DNA from 4 places in the Pantoea sp. SO10 genome. Region 2 is predicted to be linked to each of the others. Evidence: riboswitches for the same ligand, from Rfam matches in the RefSeq annotation. Region 2 holds a riboswitch; each other region holds the start of a gene.
The links. A riboswitch is a leader RNA that binds a small molecule or an ion and turns the genes downstream of it on or off. The one in region 2 is predicted to bind thiamine pyrophosphate.
Positions count from the first base shown of each region.

Region 1: linked by a shared signal. The riboswitch ahead of FCN45_RS20570 (long-chain fatty acid--CoA ligase) and the one ahead of thiM (hydroxyethylthiazole kinase) in region 2 are both predicted to bind thiamine pyrophosphate.
Region 3: linked by a shared signal. The riboswitch ahead of FCN45_RS21700 (FAD-dependent oxidoreductase) and the one ahead of thiM (hydroxyethylthiazole kinase) in region 2 are both predicted to bind thiamine pyrophosphate.
Region 4: linked by a shared signal. The riboswitch ahead of thiC (phosphomethylpyrimidine synthase ThiC) and the one ahead of thiM (hydroxyethylthiazole kinase) in region 2 are both predicted to bind thiamine pyrophosphate.

Region 1 covers NZ_CP040096.1:226,861-231,545, forward strand. The annotation lists gene FCN45_RS20565 (acyl-CoA reductase) at 12-1,460, opposite strand; gene FCN45_RS20570 (long-chain fatty acid--CoA ligase) at 1,457-2,539, opposite strand; TPP riboswitch at 2,641-2,768, opposite strand; gene FCN45_RS20575 (DksA/TraR family C4-type zinc finger protein) at 2,892-3,158, shown strand; gene FCN45_RS20580 (NYN domain-containing protein) at 3,495-4,184, shown strand; gene FCN45_RS20590 (M20 family metallopeptidase) at 4,362-4,685, opposite strand, start outside.
Region 2 covers NZ_CP040095.1:2,733,251-2,737,935, reverse strand. The annotation lists gene FCN45_RS12695 (beta-N-acetylhexosaminidase) at 1-728, opposite strand, end outside; gene FCN45_RS12690 (OprD family outer membrane porin) at 780-2,177, opposite strand; TPP riboswitch at 2,444-2,539, shown strand; gene thiM (hydroxyethylthiazole kinase) at 2,573-3,358, shown strand; gene thiD (bifunctional hydroxymethylpyrimidine kinase/phosphomethylpyrimidine kinase) at 3,355-4,155, shown strand; gene fbaB (class I fructose-bisphosphate aldolase) at 4,303-4,685, shown strand, end outside.
Region 3 covers NZ_CP040096.1:474,034-478,718, reverse strand. The annotation lists gene FCN45_RS21715 (HesA/MoeB/ThiF family protein) at 1-271, opposite strand, end outside; gene FCN45_RS21710 (thiazole synthase) at 283-1,041, opposite strand; gene thiS (sulfur carrier protein ThiS) at 1,045-1,242, opposite strand; gene FCN45_RS21700 (FAD-dependent oxidoreductase) at 1,226-2,170, opposite strand; TPP riboswitch at 2,300-2,419, opposite strand; gene FCN45_RS21695 (6,7-dimethyl-8-ribityllumazine synthase) at 2,595-3,032, shown strand; gene FCN45_RS21690 (pirin family protein) at 3,162-3,887, opposite strand; gene FCN45_RS21685 (LysR family transcriptional regulator) at 4,011-4,685, shown strand, end outside.
Region 4 covers NZ_CP040095.1:256,371-261,055, forward strand. The annotation lists gene thiE (thiamine phosphate synthase) at 1-178, opposite strand, end outside; gene thiC (phosphomethylpyrimidine synthase ThiC) at 175-2,097, opposite strand; TPP riboswitch at 2,188-2,288, opposite strand; gene rsd (sigma D regulator) at 2,521-3,027, opposite strand; gene nudC (NAD(+) diphosphatase) at 3,116-3,889, shown strand; gene hemE (uroporphyrinogen decarboxylase) at 3,929-4,685, shown strand, end outside.

The DNA of each region.
Region 1 (4,685 bases), on a different replicon from region 2:
CTGTTATCGCGTCACTCCGCATACGGTGCGTAACGCTCGGCGGCCGCTTCTGCGCCCTGCTCGATCTCCGTGATGGTCACTAGATCGAGCAAACTAAAACGTCCATCGTGATGCCAGCCCGCTTCCGGCGAGGTCATATTGCCGAACGCTGCGATACGCGTTACGCCCACTTGCCCGAGCAGAGCCGAAATGCCGAACAACGCCTGCGGCGCGGCCGCCACGCCTGCGGTTTGCAGAAAATGCCGCTGCGGCGCCACCAAATCGACCACTTCCTCCAGCGCATCCACGCACACCACTTTCAACGTACGGCCCAATGCCGCCGGCGATAAAGACTCCGCATGATCAACGCTCACCACTGCCCAATCGTCTGCCGCCTCGCCGTAAAGCCTACGATCGCCGCCCAGCGCGCGAATCTCCTCGCCATTACGCCACGCGGCAATGCTGTTGATCTCTTCGCTCGCCAGCGGACGGCGCGGATGTTTGTGCGCCAGCGCGGCAAGTTCATGGGCGATGTAGCTGGCGAACTCATCCGGCGACACCTTGCCGCCGCGCTCGACAAACAGCATTTGCGGCGAGTAACAACCGGCCTGGTCGTAACGCATCACGTCATACGCCACGCGACGCGCCAGCTCCGCGCCTTGCCGTACATTCAGCGCCGAACGCGCCACCATTCCGAAGCTGATTTTGTGGCCGTGCGGCAGAAAGCGCGTGGTAACCGGCAAACGCTGTTGGATCGCCGCCAGCGTTGAATTTCCGCCATAAGCCACCAGCGCATCGGGCTGACGCAGCCACGTTAGTTCGGTTTGCGCATCGCCGCCTTTCCACCACACCACCGCGATACATTCGCCCAGTTTTGGATCGATCTCCGCCAGCAACTGCGTGAACCAGCTTGCCATCAGCGGCTCATTGCCCGGCAGTTTACCGATGGTGCCCGCCTTAACCAGCAGACCGCAAATCAAACTCCACAGCGGCAAGCACGGCACGTTGCCCGCCCAGATATGCATTAACAATTGCGGGCCATATGCGCGCGCAAAGCCGCCTTTAGGGCGCGGCTGGAAATCGTCGAGCATCTGCGCATCGGCGAAATCCTCCGCCAGAAAGCGCTTTAACTGCGGTTGACGAAAGGTTTTCAGATAGCCGGTAAGGCCAAGCCGCACCATCTCGGCATCGTAACCGGTGACGATGGGCAGCAGCTTTTCGGCCTTGATGCGCACTGGATGATGACGATCGAGCAGTCGCGCCACCGCTTCATCAATGATGCCCATGATCTGCGCCACGCTCAGCTGCTGGAGATAAGCGCGGGCGTTGGTGCGGATGCGCGCTGCGAGCGCCTTTATCTGCGCGTCATCAAGTTGCGGAACGCAAACCTCGAGGCTTTCGCCACGATGATTGAAACTCAGCGTGTGCCAATACACTTCGTCAGCCGAGAGGCCCGGCAGATGTCCGGCAATTTCTTTCACAACTGTGCCTGCGCGCCGGCGAGAAACGCTTCCATGGTCAGCGAACAGCCTTTGGCATCAGCGCCGGTCGCGCGTCCCAGCAGATGGAAACCGCCGGGCACCCTCACGCCCGCATCTTCCGTTAACAACGCAGACACCGAGTTGAAATGTGCCAGATCGTGATGCACCAGCACGCCAACTTCGCCGTCCGGCACATCATCACCGGTAAGCGGATTGACCACGCGCGTGCGGATCCAGTGCGGCCCGAATTTCACCGGCGGGCAGCGCTCATTGCCCGCGTCGTAAAACTGCGTGCTGATTTCCGTCATGCCGTACATGTTGATGCAGTGGGAACGCGGAATGCCGAAGGCATGAGAGAGCGAAGCGTAGAATTCTTCCGCGCCCATCTCGCGCGACTGGCCTTTGAAACCGCCGGTATCAAGAATGCGGCTGCCTGCCGGCAGCGTGAAGCGGCGTTTTTGGCGCTGCATGTCATCCAGCAAAGGTACAAAGCTGTAGCTGGCGCCCAGCAACGCGTAGGGTTCGCCGCCCGCTTCGGCTTTCTCCAGCGCACTGAACAGACGACTGGTTTCGAGGCCATGTTCGCCCACCATCACTTCGCTGTCCGGCGTGCCACACTCCTTCATCGCCAAATCAAGATAGGTCGCCAGCGAGGAGTTCGGCATCGCCACGGTATCCGGGAACAAAATGCCCATGCGGATGCGATCGCGGCCCGCCATAAAGCGACGGCGGAAATTGAGCAGCATCGATTTTTTCCACACCTCCAGCGTCGAATGGTAACTGCGCCCTTTTACCGTGCCGGTGGTGCCGCTAGTCATAAAGATCTCGGTAATTTGCTCGGTGGGACGGCAGCTGAGCGTCAGATCTTTGAAGGCATTAATCGGGATGGCGGGAATGTTGCGCCAGTTTTTCACCGTCAGCGGCGTGCGTCCGCGCTGGGTGGCGAAGCGGCGATAAGGGGAATTGTGTGCGAACTGATAAGCGAAGATTTCGAGGGCCAGTTGGTTGAAGTCGTCGTCTGAGCTATCTTCGCGCTGCAGGAATGTCAGCAGAGCCTGGATGATGTGTGTTTCGTTCATGTGCGTCGCCACCTTTGCGATTGCGCAGAGACTCTCAGGCAACGCCTGAAGAGCGCGAACTGTCCGCTACAAAGCACAAAGAGGGAATCAGGGCGCGATATCGCCCTGCGGTTCCGCATCCCTACGCCGGTATTAGCCGGATCAGGTTCGGAGGGTCACTACGTTGCCCGCGCATACACGCCAGCCGGTAGAATCTCAGCCCCTTAACAGAGCACCCCTTGGAACAAGCCGCAGTCTAGGATGGCGCGCGATGATGTGTCAACCATGTTAAATACGCGTGAAAATTTGAGCTGCCCGGCACAAATCACGTCATGTCTTATACTCAGAGCATGAGTATTTGCGGAGGTGAAGTATGGCTGGCGGTTGGTCAGAAGACGGTGCGGTACACAAACAAATTGATGCCACGGTAGATGATGCGGTGGCCCGCGCTCGTGAAAATCTTGGGCACGGTGAAAGTGCTGAATTTTGCGACGAGTGCGGCGAACCGATCCCGGAAGCGCGTCGCGCAGCATTGGCTGGCGTGCGTTACTGCGTGAATTGCCAGAGCAAGATCGATAAAAAACAGGCGGCGATCAGCGGTTATAACCGCCGCGGAAGTAAGGATAGTCAGTTGAGATAGTTATTTAAATTAGCAATTCAGGTTAATGGATATTTTAAAATTTCATTTGCACTCGTTACTTTTAATTAGAATTACCATTAATCTGAAGCAAGACCATTCGCATATCTCCCGATTTTTCAAAGTTAAATACTGCAGCACTATTGCTGAAGCCGAAAGAAGAGCCTAATTTTACAAACTTTATGGCTTAGATTTCACCTTGAGCAACTTGAGTTTAGCCAGTAATGCTGATAAGTTAGCCACACAACTCAACCCTGTACGCAGCGATTCAGTTCGCTGGCCGTTAGGGTGAAAAAACCGGCTCAGGCCGGTTTTTTCGTATCTTAAGGAAGGATAAGAGTGCGTACTGCAATATTCATTGATGGATACAATGTATTTTATGGACTCCTTGCAGGTACGCCTTATAAATGGCTCAACTTGTCATTGCTGCTGTCGCATATATGCCGGGTACAGGATCCGACTGCCATAATTGAAACAATAAATTATTATACCTCCTCGGTTATTCCCCACCTCGCCACACGCGGTATTGAATCCCGACACGCTCAGGATACTTATATTCGCGCGCTGAAAACGACCGGAATAAATATCTTCACCGGACGTCATCGACTTGAGCACGCTCGAGCTCCACGTTTCATTAGTAAAAAACTACCCGCATCACGTCTCGATAAGGTAGATATCTGGGAGCTGGAAGAGAAAGAAACCGACGTGAATATTGCCATCAGCATGTATCGTTTGTTTGCTAAACAGCAGACGTTGCCAATAGAAGAGAGGATCGCGCAGCTGGTGTTAGTATCGGCTGACACCGACATGACGCCAGCACTTAAGGCGATTCGCGAAGATTTTCCCGACATTCGTATCGGGATCATTTTGCCGCACCGCCAGGGCAACGTACGTGGTGTTCCGGGTTCACTGCAGAATCATAGTCACTGGATACGCAGAACGATCACCAATGAAGAGCTTGATGCATGCCAGTTTCCTGTTCGGGTTGCGACGCATAAAAAACCTGCGGTTAAACCCGAATATTGGTAAGCATCAAAACCACGCCATTTAATGCGCCTCGCGGTAAATGGCATAGCTCACGATGTTCTCCGTAGTGGCCTATTTCATATCGAAACGTAATGCGGGAACGGTTACTGATAAATCATTTAGTTCAACGTCCTGCGTCAGGCTAAATCCTATCAGCTCTCATCAGTGCTTAAACCTGCATTAAGCGGCCTCAACCGGCTGACAAATCTCCAGAATGGCCAGCAGATAGATGCGCACCATGTCGAGGAATTCACTGATTTCTACGCGCTCATCCGGCATGGTGTTGTATTTGCCGCCTGGCCCACAGACGATCCCTTCCATGCCCGCATGCTGATAGAGATGTGCCGCATCGGTGCCGAAGAACGCCGGAGGCGTGATCACGCCGGTGGGCTGTTCGGTGCCGCGCACGGTTTTCCAGCCGCGATTCACCGCTTTGACGATGGCGGATTCCGGTGACACTTCGAACGGTAACATGGTGGGTTTATCACGGATGCCATCATCATA
Region 2 (4,685 bases):
TCCGCCAATACCTCAAGATGTAAGGCAACGCCACGGCTCAGATCGACATCCGCCGCATGAACTTTCACCGAACGCGGCGTTGGGGTGATTTGTCCGCGCAGCGCGCTGGCAGGCAGTTGCGCCACATCGGCATTCTTTGAGAAGCGACTTTGCGGCAGCATTAGCACGTTTTTATCGTCGGCAATGCGCTTCCATTGGCCGCCAAACGGCTTAACAAAGTCGCTGAGGTTTTCGGTATCGGTGCTGGTGATAATTTTTGGCGTGGCATTGGCGGCGGTGACATACCAGCGCGGCATCACGTCGGTGATAAACAGCTGCCAGTATTCATTGACGATAGGGATCTCAATCGACTCACCCGCCGCGATACCTTTGAATTTCTCCGTCGGTTCCAGACGGGTTAAATCGCCGACGATATGGGTCATTTTGAACTGATCGTTATCCACCCGCAGCGTTTCGTGCACGTTGCTCATGTAGATTGCCCAGTTTTTACTGGTGAGCGCCGGACCGTTGTTGGTCAGCGTGATGGTAGCGGTGTTGCAGGATGCCCAATCGGCACCGAGTTTCGCGCAGTTCACGCCGTGATCGGCCGCCTGGTTGTCAGTGACCTGATACTGCACGCCGAACTGACTGATTTGATCGACGACCTGCTGATTACTGCGCGGGGATGAACTGCAGGCGGCAAGGCCCATCACGCTCAGCGCCAGTAAACTGATTTTTAACTTTTTCATGTTGTTATCCTTCTCCACGGAGGTAAGTCTCTGGCTCCTGCCAGATCGGGGTCAAAACAGGGTGAATGGCGCGACGACCATAAATTTGATGTCTTTCTCGTCCTGGAAGATGTTGCCGTAGCCGCCGCTATAGCTGGGAAGATCGCTGTGATTGTCGTAGCGGGTGTAGTGCAGTTTGAATTGGGTGTCTTTGGCGCGGCCTTGCTGGATGGTGTAAACCATGTCGAGGCTCCACGCGGACTCTTTCAGGCGCTGATTTTGGTCGTAGAGGGGATTGGTGGAAGGCTTCGCGTCCCAACCGTAGGCGTACGACGTACCGACTTGCCAGCCAGGTAATTGCCAGTGTCCCAGATCCACCATCACACCGGCGAAGAGCGCTTTCTCACCGTTGGCGTTCCAGTCCGAGCGTGAATCCCACCACACGTCCATGCGGCCATTCGAGCTGGCGTAAGACGGCGTCATACGTTGCAGGAAGAAGCCCTGATTACCCTCGGCTTTTACCCATGTGCCTTCGAGGCGGAAATCGAACGCGCCGAGCGTGTAGCCGAACGTCAGCGCCTGCAGCCACGCGAGGCCATCGTAAACATCGTTGATCTGGCCAACGCCGCTGTTGTCACGATCCTTCGCGCCATAAAACTGATAACTAGTGCGCAGCGGTGCATCGGCCAGCGGCAGCTGATAAGAGGCTTTGGCGAAATACTGATCCATGTAATTCGCCGCCTGGCCGTAGGCGCCTTCCAGCACCAGCGCGTTTTTAAAATCGTATTTGGCACCAAAGGATTGCAGCCACGGAATCTCCGTCACGCCATCGGCTTTACGGAAGTTGTACATGTCGCGATACCACGGCGCTTTGTATTCGTCAGTCCACATCCAGGAGACGGAAAGGGCGCCGGCGTCGCTAAAATCAAAGGTGGTGCCGGCCTCAACGCCGCGATAGGTGCCGGGCAGGAAGCTCCAGTGCGGTGCCAGCAGCGTCTGCCCGGTGGGCTGCAGATAGCCTGCACGCAGCCAGTTATCCTGCCATTTTGCCTTGATGGCGGCTTTATAGAGACTTAAGCCGCTCTTATCTCCGCTCCAGTCCTCATCCCAGCGCGTGCGGGCATTACTGAAACCAATTTCATTCGGTGCCGCCGGGCCGCCGTTGCTTAACTCCAGCGCGCCAAACGCTGCCAGATCGAGGCCGATCACCTCACCGGCGTAACCGGATGAGAAGTCGAGATTGGCATTCGCAGAGGCGTGATGCAGATTGGCATCATACTGACCGTACGAGCCTTTTTGCGGATCCATCTCTTTGCGATCGCGCTGGCGTTGCCAGTAAAACAGATTGCCAGAGAGAGTGGCGTCTTCGACAAAACCCACGGCGTGGGCGGAGGGAACCGGCACAAAAGTGCCGGCAAACAGGGCAGAGACAATGGCCGCAGAGAGCGGCGCGCGTGGAATCCGACGCATAGCAAATCCTCCGTGATGCTTCCATAAACAATTAACAAATCCGTATTGTTTCGTCATGAAACAAGTTGCCGGGGATGCTATTTTTCGCGACGCGAATTATCAATGGGATTTATTACAAAGTATGACGCAGCACGCAAAAAAGCGTCGTTTTAAGGCGTTTTATCAATAAGTTACATGAATGTGTAATTTGTTACTTTGTGAGCCAGATTCCAGGAAAGCGGCGTTTACTTGCTTTACCCCAACTTGTTCCCTATGCTCGCCAACGTAGTTTTGACTCGGGGTGCCCCTTTAATACAGGGCTGAGATACACCCGCCGACCTGATCTGGATAATGCCAGCGTAGGGAAGTCAGATGCCTGACCGCATTCGCCTTCTTGATCGCCGGTTGGGAGCCTTATGAAACAGCCTGACCTTCTTTCCCCCGCGCAACTCGCGCACTCTCTGCAACTGCTGCGTCAGCAAGCGCCGCTGGTGCACTGCATGACCAATGACGTGGTGCAAACCTTTACTGCCAACGTGCTGCTGGCACTGCAAGCTTCGCCCGCGATGGTGATCGATCCTGAAGAAGCGGCGCAGTTTGCCGGTTTTGCCGATGCGTTGTTGATAAACGTAGGTACGCTGACGCGCGACCGTCGTGATGCGATGTGGGCGGCGGTGCAAGCGGCGCAAACCGCAGGCACGCCGTGGACGCTGGATCCGGTGGCGGTCGGCGCACTAACGCTGCGCACCGCATTCTGCCAACAGTTACTGAGCCTGCAACCGGCGGCGATTCGCGGTAACGCTTCAGAAATTCTCGCCTTGGCGCAACAGGCTAGCGGCGGACGCGGTGTCGACAGTCTGCATCAGGCCGATGCCGCGTTAAGCGCTGCCCAGCAGCTGGCGCGTGATTACCACACCGTTGTGGCGGTGACCGGTGAAGTGGATTATGTCACTGACGGCGTGCAGACATTCGCCATCCCCGGCGGCAGCCCGCTGATGACGCGCGTGGTTGGCACCGGCTGCGCGTTGTCGGCGGTGGTTGCCGCCTGCACCAGCTTGCCGGGCGATCGCCTGCAGCATGTCGCTGCGGCCTGCCGCGTGATGTCGCTGGCGGGTGAGCAGACAGCGCGCCAGGTCGCCGGGCCAGGCAGCTTTGCCGCTGCTTTCCTCGATACGCTGTGGACGCTGGAGGTCGAGGCATGAAACGCATCAATGCATTGACCATTGCTGGCACCGATCCGAGCGGCGGCGCAGGTATTCAGGCCGACCTCAAAGCTTTCTCCGCGCTGGGCGCGTATGGCACCAGCGTCATCACCGCGCTGGTGGCGCAGAACACCTGCGGCGTGCAGTCGGTGTATCGCATCGAACCTGATTTTGTTGGCGCACAGCTCGATTCGGTGCTGAATGATGTGCGCATTGATGCTGCGAAGATAGGCATGCTGTCCGAAACCGCTATTGTCGAGGTGGTCGCCGAGCGGCTGAAACGGGCCAGCCTGCCGTTTGTGGTGCTGGATACGGTGATGATTGCCAAAAGCGGCGATGCGCTGCTGTCGCCGGATGCGGTGGCGAGCGTGCGCGAATTGCTGCTGCCGCAGGTATCGCTGATCACACCAAACCTGCCGGAAGCCGCCGCGCTGCTGGGACGCGCGATGGCGCAGGATGAGAAAACCATGTTGCAGCAGGGCGATGCGCTGCTCGATCTTGGCTGCGAAGCGGTGCTGATGAAGGGCGGACATCTTAGCGATGCCGAAAGCCCGGACTGGCTGATTACCCGCGACGGACGTCAGCGCTTTACCGCGCCGCGCGTCAATACGCGCCACACGCACGGTACCGGATGCTCGCTTTCAGCCGCGCTGGCGGCGTTGCGTCCGCGCCATGATAGCTGGGCAGCGACGGTCGCTGAAGCCAAGGCGTGGCTGCAACAGGCGCTGCTGCACGCCGATTCGCTGGAGGTCGGTAAAGGCATTGGGCCGGTGCACCATTTCCATCAATGGTGGTAGGGCGTAACGCCAGATTGCCGCTTTTTCACTGCGCATCCGTCTGAAAAATGGAGTCAGCAATTTGCCAGCCTGGCGCTTTCCGGTCCAGGCTGTTGGGGGCGAATCGGCAACGGCCGGTTCCAATCCAGCCATTTATCAGGAGCGAACATGACGGACATCGTACAGTTATTGGGCAAAGAGGCGGATAGCCTTCTTCAACATCGCTGCATGACCATTCCAGCGGATAGCCTCTATTTACCCGGCGCGGATTATGTTGATCGCGTGATGATCGACAACAATCGTTCTCCTGCCGTACTGCGCAACATGCAAACGCTATACAACACCGGACGTTTAGCCGGCACCGGCTATTTGTCGATTTTGCCGGTCGATCAGGGCGTTGAGCACTCGGCGGGCGCATCCTTTGCGGCCAATCCAGCTTATTTCGATCCGAAAAACATTGTTGAGCTGGCGATTGAAGCTGGCTGTAACTGCGTCGCCTCCACCTACGGGGTGCTGGCTTCAGTTTCTCGTCGCTACGCGCACCGCATTCC
Region 3 (4,685 bases), on a different replicon from region 2:
GATTGCGCTGCTGCAACGCGTGCTGCGCGCGCAGCACTTTGGGCTGGTCAATATCCTTCTCAGTAAACAACGTTTGCCGATGCAGGTTATGCAGCGCCACCACATCGTCGTCATACAGCCGAATATAGCCGACCCCCGCGCCCACCAGCTGCGGCAGGAGTGTGGCGCCTAATCCGCCCGCGCCCGCCACCAGCACGCGCGCGTCGAGCAGTTTCTGCTGCCCTGCCTCGCCGATTTCCGCCAGCATCATCTGGCGTTGATAACGTTGCATAGTTGGCTGCCTCAACTCAGATTTGCCAGACCGAAGATCGGCGTGGACGCGGCTGCCATATCGCGCTTCTCCATCAGTCCGGCAGCGCGCGCGGCCTGTCCGGCTTCAATCGCCAGCCGGAAGGCGTGGGCCATGCCGACTGGATCGCCGGCTTTGGCGACGGCGGTGTTGAGCAAAATGCCATCGAAGCCCATCTCCATCGCCTGCGCCGCCTGCGACGGCGCGCCAATGCCCGCATCAATGATCAGCGGGATGTCGCTGAACCACGCACGCATGGCGCGCAGGCCATCGATGTTGCGCAAACCCTGGCCGGAACCAATCGGCGCGCCCCACGGCATCAACAGTTCGCAACCCGCCGCCAGCAGCTTTTCGCCAACGATCAGATCTTCGGTGGTGTACGGAAATACCTGAAAACCCTCTGCGCTGAGGATGCGCGCGGCTTCCACCAGCGCGAAAGGATCGGGTTGCAGCGTGTCGGCATGGCCGATTACTTCCAGTTTGATCCACGCGGTGTTGAACAGTTCGCGCGCCATGTGCGCGGTGGTGACGGCCTCTTTTACCGTGTGACAACCGGCGGTATTCGGTAACACGCGGATGTTGAGCCCAGTCAGCAGTTCGCGGAATGCCGCGCCCGCCGCGCCTTCGCGCCGCAAACTGACGGTGATGATGTCGGTGCCGGAGGCGGCAATCGCCTGCTGCAAAATGGCGGGCGAAGGATAACCGGCGGTGCCGAGCAGGAAGCGTGATTGCGGTTCAAAATCGTAAAACATCGCTTAACCTCCCTGCATCGGTGACAGCACTTCGAGCTGGCAACCTTCATCCAGCCGCTGCGTGTCGTACTGGCTTTTTGGCACAAACGCACCGTTGTAGGCGGTGGCGACGCAGGCCACATCAATTTGCTGCTCGATCAGCAATTCGCTCAGGCTTGTTGCCTGGGTGCTGATGGCGCGGCCGTTAAGCTGAATATTCATTGTTGAGTTCCCCAGAAATGCGTTGCATCAGCTGCTCTGCCAGCATTGGCGCCAGCAGAAAACCGTGGCGATACATGCCGTTGAGATAAAAAGTGTGATTGTGATAGTGGATTTCCGGCAGATTCGCCGGATAGGCCGGACGCAGCCCGCTACCGCTCTCAATCACGCGCGCTTCGGCTAAGGCGGGATGGATGGCATAGGCGGCGCTGAGTAACTCCATCATGGCGCGCGCGCTGATGGCGCTGGCATCGTCGCTCTCAATCATGGTGGCGCCGAGCATAAAGTGGCCGCCGCGACGCGGCACCAGATAGCAGGGAAAACGCGGATGCAGCAGACGAATCGGGCGGGAAAACTGCACTTCATCGCTGTGCAAAATCAGCATCTCGCCGCGCACCGCACGCAGGCGCGGCAGATGCGGCGCGGCGTGGATGCCGCGACAATCGATAATCTGGCCGCTCGGCGCGTGATTGCTGAATGACACGCCGCGCGCGATCAGCGCGTCACGCATCTCCTGCAACGCCAGACGCGGATCGAGATGCGCTTCCCCGGCGAAAAACAGACCGCGCGCAAAGCGCCCTTCCAGCGCCGGTTCAATGTTGGCGGGATCGACCCATTGATGCTGCTCGGTCATGCGGGCGAAACGATTGAGTTCCAGGCTATCGCGCGGCGGCGCAACCACCAACGTGCCCTGATGCTCGACGCTGCTGACGCGCTGTTGCCACCACGCGGCGGCGTGTTGCCCAAGAGTGATAACATCGCGCGGCGCGCTTTCGGCTTCACACCAGGGCGCTAGCATGCCGCCAGCAAACCACGATGCCGGGCGGCGCGCGTCATCGCCCATCACCTCAACGCCTTCACCGCGTTCCGCCAGCAAAGTGGCTACGCATAGGCCCGCCACGCCGCAGCCAAGCACGCTCCAGCGGCTCACAGCGCCGGTTCCAGGATGTTCAAACAGGGGGAATTCACATCGGCCTCTCAGTGTTAGCTGAGACCCGCAGATACAGGAGAAGGGAAATGGCGCGTCCATCGAGATTGTTTGAGCGCCAGACAGCCCAAAAAACAAGACTGTCAGTCTTCCTACGCCAGTATCAACTGGGTCAGGTTCAAAGGGTCGCTAAACCGCGCAGTGCGCTATTAGCCTCTCAGTCTCTTTGGCGAGACTCCCCCGACGCGTCTATTTGTATTGCAGGCGATGGTCGCCGTCAAGCGCGGAATAACCGGATGCTTTACGTGGCATTTAGCATCACGGCATTTATCGCTACTTAGGCTTTGTGGATCACAAACGTAACATATGGTATACAAACACATTATTTTATGCGCAAGAAAACATTACAGGTGATGTCGGAATAACCATGAACAATATTAAAATTGCATTTATTAAAGCCGGCTGGCACAAAGAAATTGTCCATAATGCCCTGGTGGGTTTTGAAAAAGAATTAGCCGATCAATCCGTAGAAGCACAATTAAAAGTGCTGGAAGTGCCTGGCGCATTTGAAATGCCGCTGCTGGCTAAGCGTCTGGCCGAAACCGGCAAATACGATGCGATCGTCTGCGCTGCGCTGGTGGTTGACGGCGGTATCTATCGCCATGATTTCGTTGCCGCTGCGGTGGTTGATGGCTTGATGAATGTGCAGCTGACCACCAACGTACCGGTGTTCTCCGTTTCATTAACGCCACATAACTTCCAGCCGGTTGATGTGATTGAAAACTTCTATACCGAGCATTTTATTAAGAAAGGCAAAGAAGCGGCACGCGCGGTGTTAGCGATCCATAATTTGTCGATTGATTGATGCATTAAAAAGGGAGCACCTCTTCAGGCGCTCCCTTTTTATTTATGATGACCTTCAACGGCTCATTTTCAGAATAGTGCTAATCATCTCGTAAAATAGTCTTACGAATAAAGTATCAGCTATTCGTCATTAACGCTGTGGATGATTCACTTCCAGCGGACGCAGATCAAACACCAGCACTTCCGCATCATCACCGTTAGCAAACTGCAGCGCGCTTTCGTTGCGAACGCGTGCACCGTCGCCCTCTTTGAACTTCACGCCGTTCACTTCGATGCTGCCGCGTGCCACGTGAATATAGGCGTAACGATCGCCATCCAACGCGAAGGTTTGCTGCTCGACACCGTCGAACAATCCGGCATAAACGCGAATATCCTGACGCACGCTGAGTGAACCGTTATCCCCTGCCGGCGAAATAATCAGGCGCAGCTGACCGCGTTTGTCACGTTCCGACACTGAAATCTGTTGATAACCGGGAGGCGAATTACGTTCGCCAGGCACAATCCAGATCTGCAGGAAGTGCACGTTGTCCGTTTTCGAGTGGTTAAACTCGCTGTGCGTGACGCCGCTGCCGGCGCTCATTAGCTGCACATCACCCGGCACAATCACCGAACCGGTGCCCATGGAATCTTTATGCTCCAGCGCGCCTTCCAGCACGTAGGAGATAATCTCCATGTTGTTGTGCGGATGCGCACCAAAACCGCGACCCGGTGCAACGCGGTCATCATTGATCACCAGCAAGTCTGAGAAGCCGGTTTGTTTTGGATCCCAGTAACTGGCAAAAGAGAACGTATGATGCGAATTCAACCAACCGTGGTCACCCACTCCGCGTTGTTCTGACAGGCGTTGTTCAATCATGGTCTGCTCCTCAAATTTGCTGTTGGGGGGCGATTGCCCTTCCCGTTGCAAACAAGTATACGTAAACTGATTTGCCTAACAATGCGTCATAATGACAATGACTGTCACCGATAAGTGGACAATATGCAGATTGAAGATCTCCGTATTTATGTTGCCGTTATCAAAGCCGGTAACTTCACCGCTGCGGCCGAACAGCTGATGCTGTCGAAGCAGTATGTCAGCCGCCGCATCGCCGCGCTGGAGGAGTCGCTTGGCGCGCGCCTGCTGAATCGCAACACGCGGAAGTTGTCGGTAACCGATAACGGCCAGCTGTTTGCGCAGCACGCGCAGCGCATTCTTGATGATGTGCAGGAAGCCGAGCTGGCGGTATCGGGGCGTCGTCAGGTGCTGCAGGGCAGCTTCCGCCTGAGCGTGCCGATGTCGTTTGGTATCAGCCATTTGTCGCCGTTTATTGCCGAGTTTCTCAGCCAGCATCCGGGTTTGCAGTTTCAGGTTGAACTGGCGGATCGGCATGTCGATATGGTGGGTGAAGGATTTGATATGGCGATTCGCATCGGTACGCTGCCAGATTCGAGTTTGATCGCCAGGCGACTGGGCGAGTTTCGCCGCGTGATCTGCGGCAGCCCGTCATACCTGCAGGGCGCAGGCGCAGGCGCACCGCGAACGCCAGAGGAGTTGAGCGAGCATTTATGTCTGCGCTACGGGCGCGAAAGCCAGACCGGCTGGGAACTGTTTAACGGCGACCAGCGCAAAGTGATTAGTGTGCATGGGCCGATGGTGAGTAATAACGGGGAAATG
Region 4 (4,685 bases), 1.7 Mb from region 2:
GTTTGCCGAGTGCAATCGCCTCGCGCACCGCATCTTCCACCTCGTGATCTTCACAATCTTTGATGCGCAGCTGTATGGTGCGCACACCGGCTTCCAGCAAGCGTGCGATCCATTCCACGCTATCAACAACCGGATACAGCCCCAGCTTTGAGGCTGTGGCAGGAAAGGCGTCGGTCATACATTTTCCTCTTTAAGGGTATCGGCAGCGTGATAGATCTCGCCGCCACGATTGCGGAAGGCGTCCGACATTTGCGCCATACCCATCTCAATCGGCTGGGCTTCAGCCTGTTGGCGGGCGGCAAACTCACGCACTTCCTGGGTAATTTTCATCGAGCAGAATTTCGGGCCGCACATCGAGCAGAAGTGCGCTACTTTTCCCGATTCCTGCGGCAGGGTTTCATCGTGATAGGCGCGTGCGGTGTGCGGATCGAGCGCCAGATTGAACTGATCTTCCCAGCGGAATTCAAAACGCGCTTTCGACATCGCATTGTCACGGATCTGCGCACCGGGATGACCTTTCGCCAGATCCGCTGCGTGCGCGGCGATCTTGTAGGTGATCAGCCCTTGCTTCACATCCTCTTTATTCGGCAAACCGAGGTGCTCTTTCGGCGTCACGTAACACAGCATGGCGCAGCCGAACCAACCAATCATGGCCGCGCCGATGCCGGAGGTGAAATGGTCGTAGCCGGGCGCGATATCGGTGGTAAGCGGGCCAAGCGTGTAAAATGGGGCTTCGTGACAATGCTCAAGCTGTTCGGTCATATTGCGTCGAATCATCTGCATCGGCACATGGCCCGGACCTTCAATCATCACCTGCACATCGTATTCCCAGGCGATTTTGGTCAGTTCGCCCAGCGTATGCAGTTCGGCAAATTGCGCCTCATCGTTGGCATCCTGAATCGAGCCGGGACGCAGGCCGTCGCCGAGCGACAGCGCCACATCGTAGGCGGCACAAATTTCACAAATCTCGCGGAAGTGCAGATAGAGGAAACTTTCGGTGTGATGCGACAGGCACCATTTCGCCATAATCGAGCCACCGCGCGACACAATGCCGGTCAGGCGTTTGGCCGTCATCGGCACATAGCGCAGCAGCACGCCAGCGTGAATGGTGAAGTAGTCAACGCCTTGTTCCGCCTGCTCCAGCAGCGTGTCGCGGAAAATCTCCCAGTTGAGATCTTCTGCAATGCCGTTCACTTTCTCCAGCGCCTGATAAATCGGCACCGTACCAATCGGCACCGGACTGTTGCGCAAAATCCACTCACGCGTTTCATGGATGTAGCGGCCGGTTGAGAGATCCATCACAGTGTCTGCGCCCCAGCGCGTTGACCACACAAGCTTCTCCACTTCCTCTTCAATAGATGAGCTCACCGCAGAGTTGCCAATGTTGGCATTCACTTTCACCAGGAAGTTGCGGCCGATAATCATCGGTTCGGATTCGGGATGGTTGATGTTCGAAGGGATGATGGCGCGGCCGCTGGCGACTTCCTGACGGACAAATTCCGCGGTGATATTTTCTGGCAGATTGGCACCAAAGCTGTGACCCGGATGCTGCTGTAACAGCACTTCACCGCGAATACGCTCGCGGCCCATGTTTTCACGCAGCGCGATAAACTCCATCTCCGGCGTGATGATGCCCTGACGCGCATAGTGCAGCTGGGTAACCCGGCGACCCGCTTTGGCACGGCGCGGTTGCGGCAACTGCTCAAAACGCAGATGGTCCAGGCCTTCATCCGCCAGACGCTGCTGTGTGTAACTGGAACTCAGCTGGTGGATGGTTTCGCTGTCGCCACGTTCTTCGATCCAGCCGGCACGCAGCCTGTCGAGTCCCTGATGCACATCAATGGTGGCTTGAGGATCGCCATAAGCCCCGGCGGTGTCGTAAACCGGCACCGCTTCATTTGGCTCATAGTGCGGATTCTCTTTGCTGCCGCCTATGTGCGTTGGACTGAGCTGTATCTCACGCATCGGCACGCGAATATCCGCGCGGCTGCCGGTGATCCAGATACGTTTGGAGTTGGGGAAAGCGGTTCCCTGCAGGGAATCGATAAATTCTTGCGCCTGAGCGCGTTGTTCACGACGAGAAGTTTTAGCAGACATAGCAAGTTTCCGGTAACGGTTGGAAGTTGCTTGTCCAGAGTTCGGAAGGAGTAACAGGTACGGTGCCGGGCGCCAGCATGCACCGTGCTGATAATGTCTACTCTTGTTCCCTTCGCAGGTACTAACCTGATCAGGTTCCGCGGATCCCGAATTAACGGTCTCAGCCCCAGAGGGCACTCCGACAAGTTGGTGTTTTGTGGTTTAAGCTACTTTGCTTGCCATTTTGCACCTGGGCAGTGCTCGTGACCGTCACGTACTACGTGTACGCTCCGGTCCCTGCGCGCTGTCCGAGTGCAAACTGGCTGCGCACGCTACGCTTAAACCGCAAAATTTGCCTCTTGATGTTTTGAAGAGGCAATAAAAAAGCCCATTCAGCATAAGAGGGCTTTTCTGGAATAACAAGTTTTTTACAACTTAAGGATGTTAAGCCGGGCGGGCAATGGCGCTATCGTTGGCAACCGGCGGAAGCGCCAGCTGGTTGTCCCAGGCGAGTTGCACCAGCTTATCTTCCAGCGTGAAGCGCGATTCCAGCACCTCGCCGACTTCGGAGAGCGCGGTTTGAAAATCCACGCAATTATCATCGTTAATCGCTTGCTGCAGATGGCTGTCGTAGAGCTGCATGATGCGATCGGTATTCGCCTCCAGTGCCGGGTAAATCTGCGCAGCGACGAATAAGGGGCTATCACCCTGCATCTCACTAATGATGTGTTCATACACGCTGAAATGGCCGGTGGAAAGGTAATCCACCAGGTTGTGACAAAATGCGTCCAGCGCCTGTTCATCCAGCGTGGATAACGCATCTTTTTGTGGCTTCATGCCAATAAGCTCGTAGTAAGTGACGAGCAGCTGTCGACGGGCGCGCAGCCATGAATCAACCAATTCATTTCCGCCGCCTACACGCTCTGTCAGGTTATCTAACTGGTTAAGCATATGGGGCTCCAGGTAGGTTATAGTTGTTTATTACACACTTAATATTAGGATTTCAGCGTGCGATTTGACGCTAAGGACAACGATTAAGATGCAACGTGAGATCTCAAGCTTAGACGCTGGATGGTGGGTTGTCAGCCATGAGCAAAAACTTTGGTTGCCGCAGGGCGAATTGCCGCATGGCTTAGCCAGCGATTTTGGCCTCAGCGGCAGCAACGCGATTTTGATCGGCGAGTGGCAGGGTGAGAATGTCTGGCTGGTACGTGAATCGCGTCCGGACAGCATGGGCTCCGTGCGCCAACTGATTGATGAGGATGTCGGCCTGTTCCAAATCGCCGGACGTGGCGTGCAGCTGGCGGAGTTTTACCGCTCGCATCGCTGGTGCGGCTATTGCGGCCATGAGATGCACATCAGCAAACGCGAATTTGCCTGCTTGTGCAATCACTGCCGCGAGCGTTATTACCCGCAAATTGCGCCGTGCATCATCGTGGCTATCCGCCGTGGCGATGAGATCCTGCTCGCCAATCATGCGCGTCATCGTAACAATATCTACACCGTGCTGGCGGGCTTTGTCGAAGTGGGCGAAACCTTAGAACAAGCGGTGGCGCGGGAGGTGATGGAGGAGAGCAACGTGCGGGTGAAAAACGTGCGTTACGTTACCTCGCAGCCGTGGCCGTTCCCGCACTCTCTGATGATGGCGTATATGGCGGAATATGACGGCGGCGATCTCCAACACGACGGCAAAGAGCTGCTGGATGCCGGCTGGTATCGCTACGACGATCTGCCGCTGTTGCCGCCGCCCGGCACGGTGGCGCGTCGCCTGATTGAAGATACCGTTGCCCTGTGTCGCGCCAGCGCGGCGTGAAAATGCTACACTGCCGGCCTTAGCATGAGAGAGCCCATTATGAGTGAACTGAAGAACGATCGTTATCTGCGCGCCCTGTTACGTCAGCCGGTAGATGTCACGCCGGTATGGATGATGCGACAAGCCGGGCGCTATTTGCCGGAGTACAAAGCCACGCGCGCTGAAGCCGGTGATTTTATGTCGCTGTGTAAGAATGCTGAGCTGGCGTGTGAAGTCACGCTGCAACCGCTGCGACGCTATGCGCTGGATGCGGCAATTCTCTTCAGCGATATCCTCACCATTCCGGATGCGATGGGACTTGGGCTCTACTTTGAGACCGGCGAAGGCCCGCGTTTCTCCAATCCGATCACCTGCCGTGCGGATGTCGACAAGCTGCCAGTGCCGGATCCAGAGCAAGAGCTCGGTTATGTGATGAACGCGGTGCGTACCATTCGTCACAACCTAAAAGGCGAAGTGCCGCTGATCGGTTTCTCCGGCAGCCCATGGACGCTGGCAACCTACATGGTTGAAGGCGGCAGCAGCAAAGCGTTCACCAAAATTAAAAAGATGATGTACGCCGAGCCGCAAACCCTGCACAAGCTGCTGGATAAGCTGGCAGACAGCGTGATTCTTTATCTCAATGCGCAGATCAAAGCTGGCGCGCAGTCGATCATGGTGTTCGACACATGGGGCGGCGTGCTGACCGGACGCGACTATCGCGAATTCTCACTCTATTACATGCACAAAATCGTCGATAGCGTGCTGCACGAGAATGAAGGTCGCCGCGTTCCTATTACGCTGTTCACCAAAGGTGGCG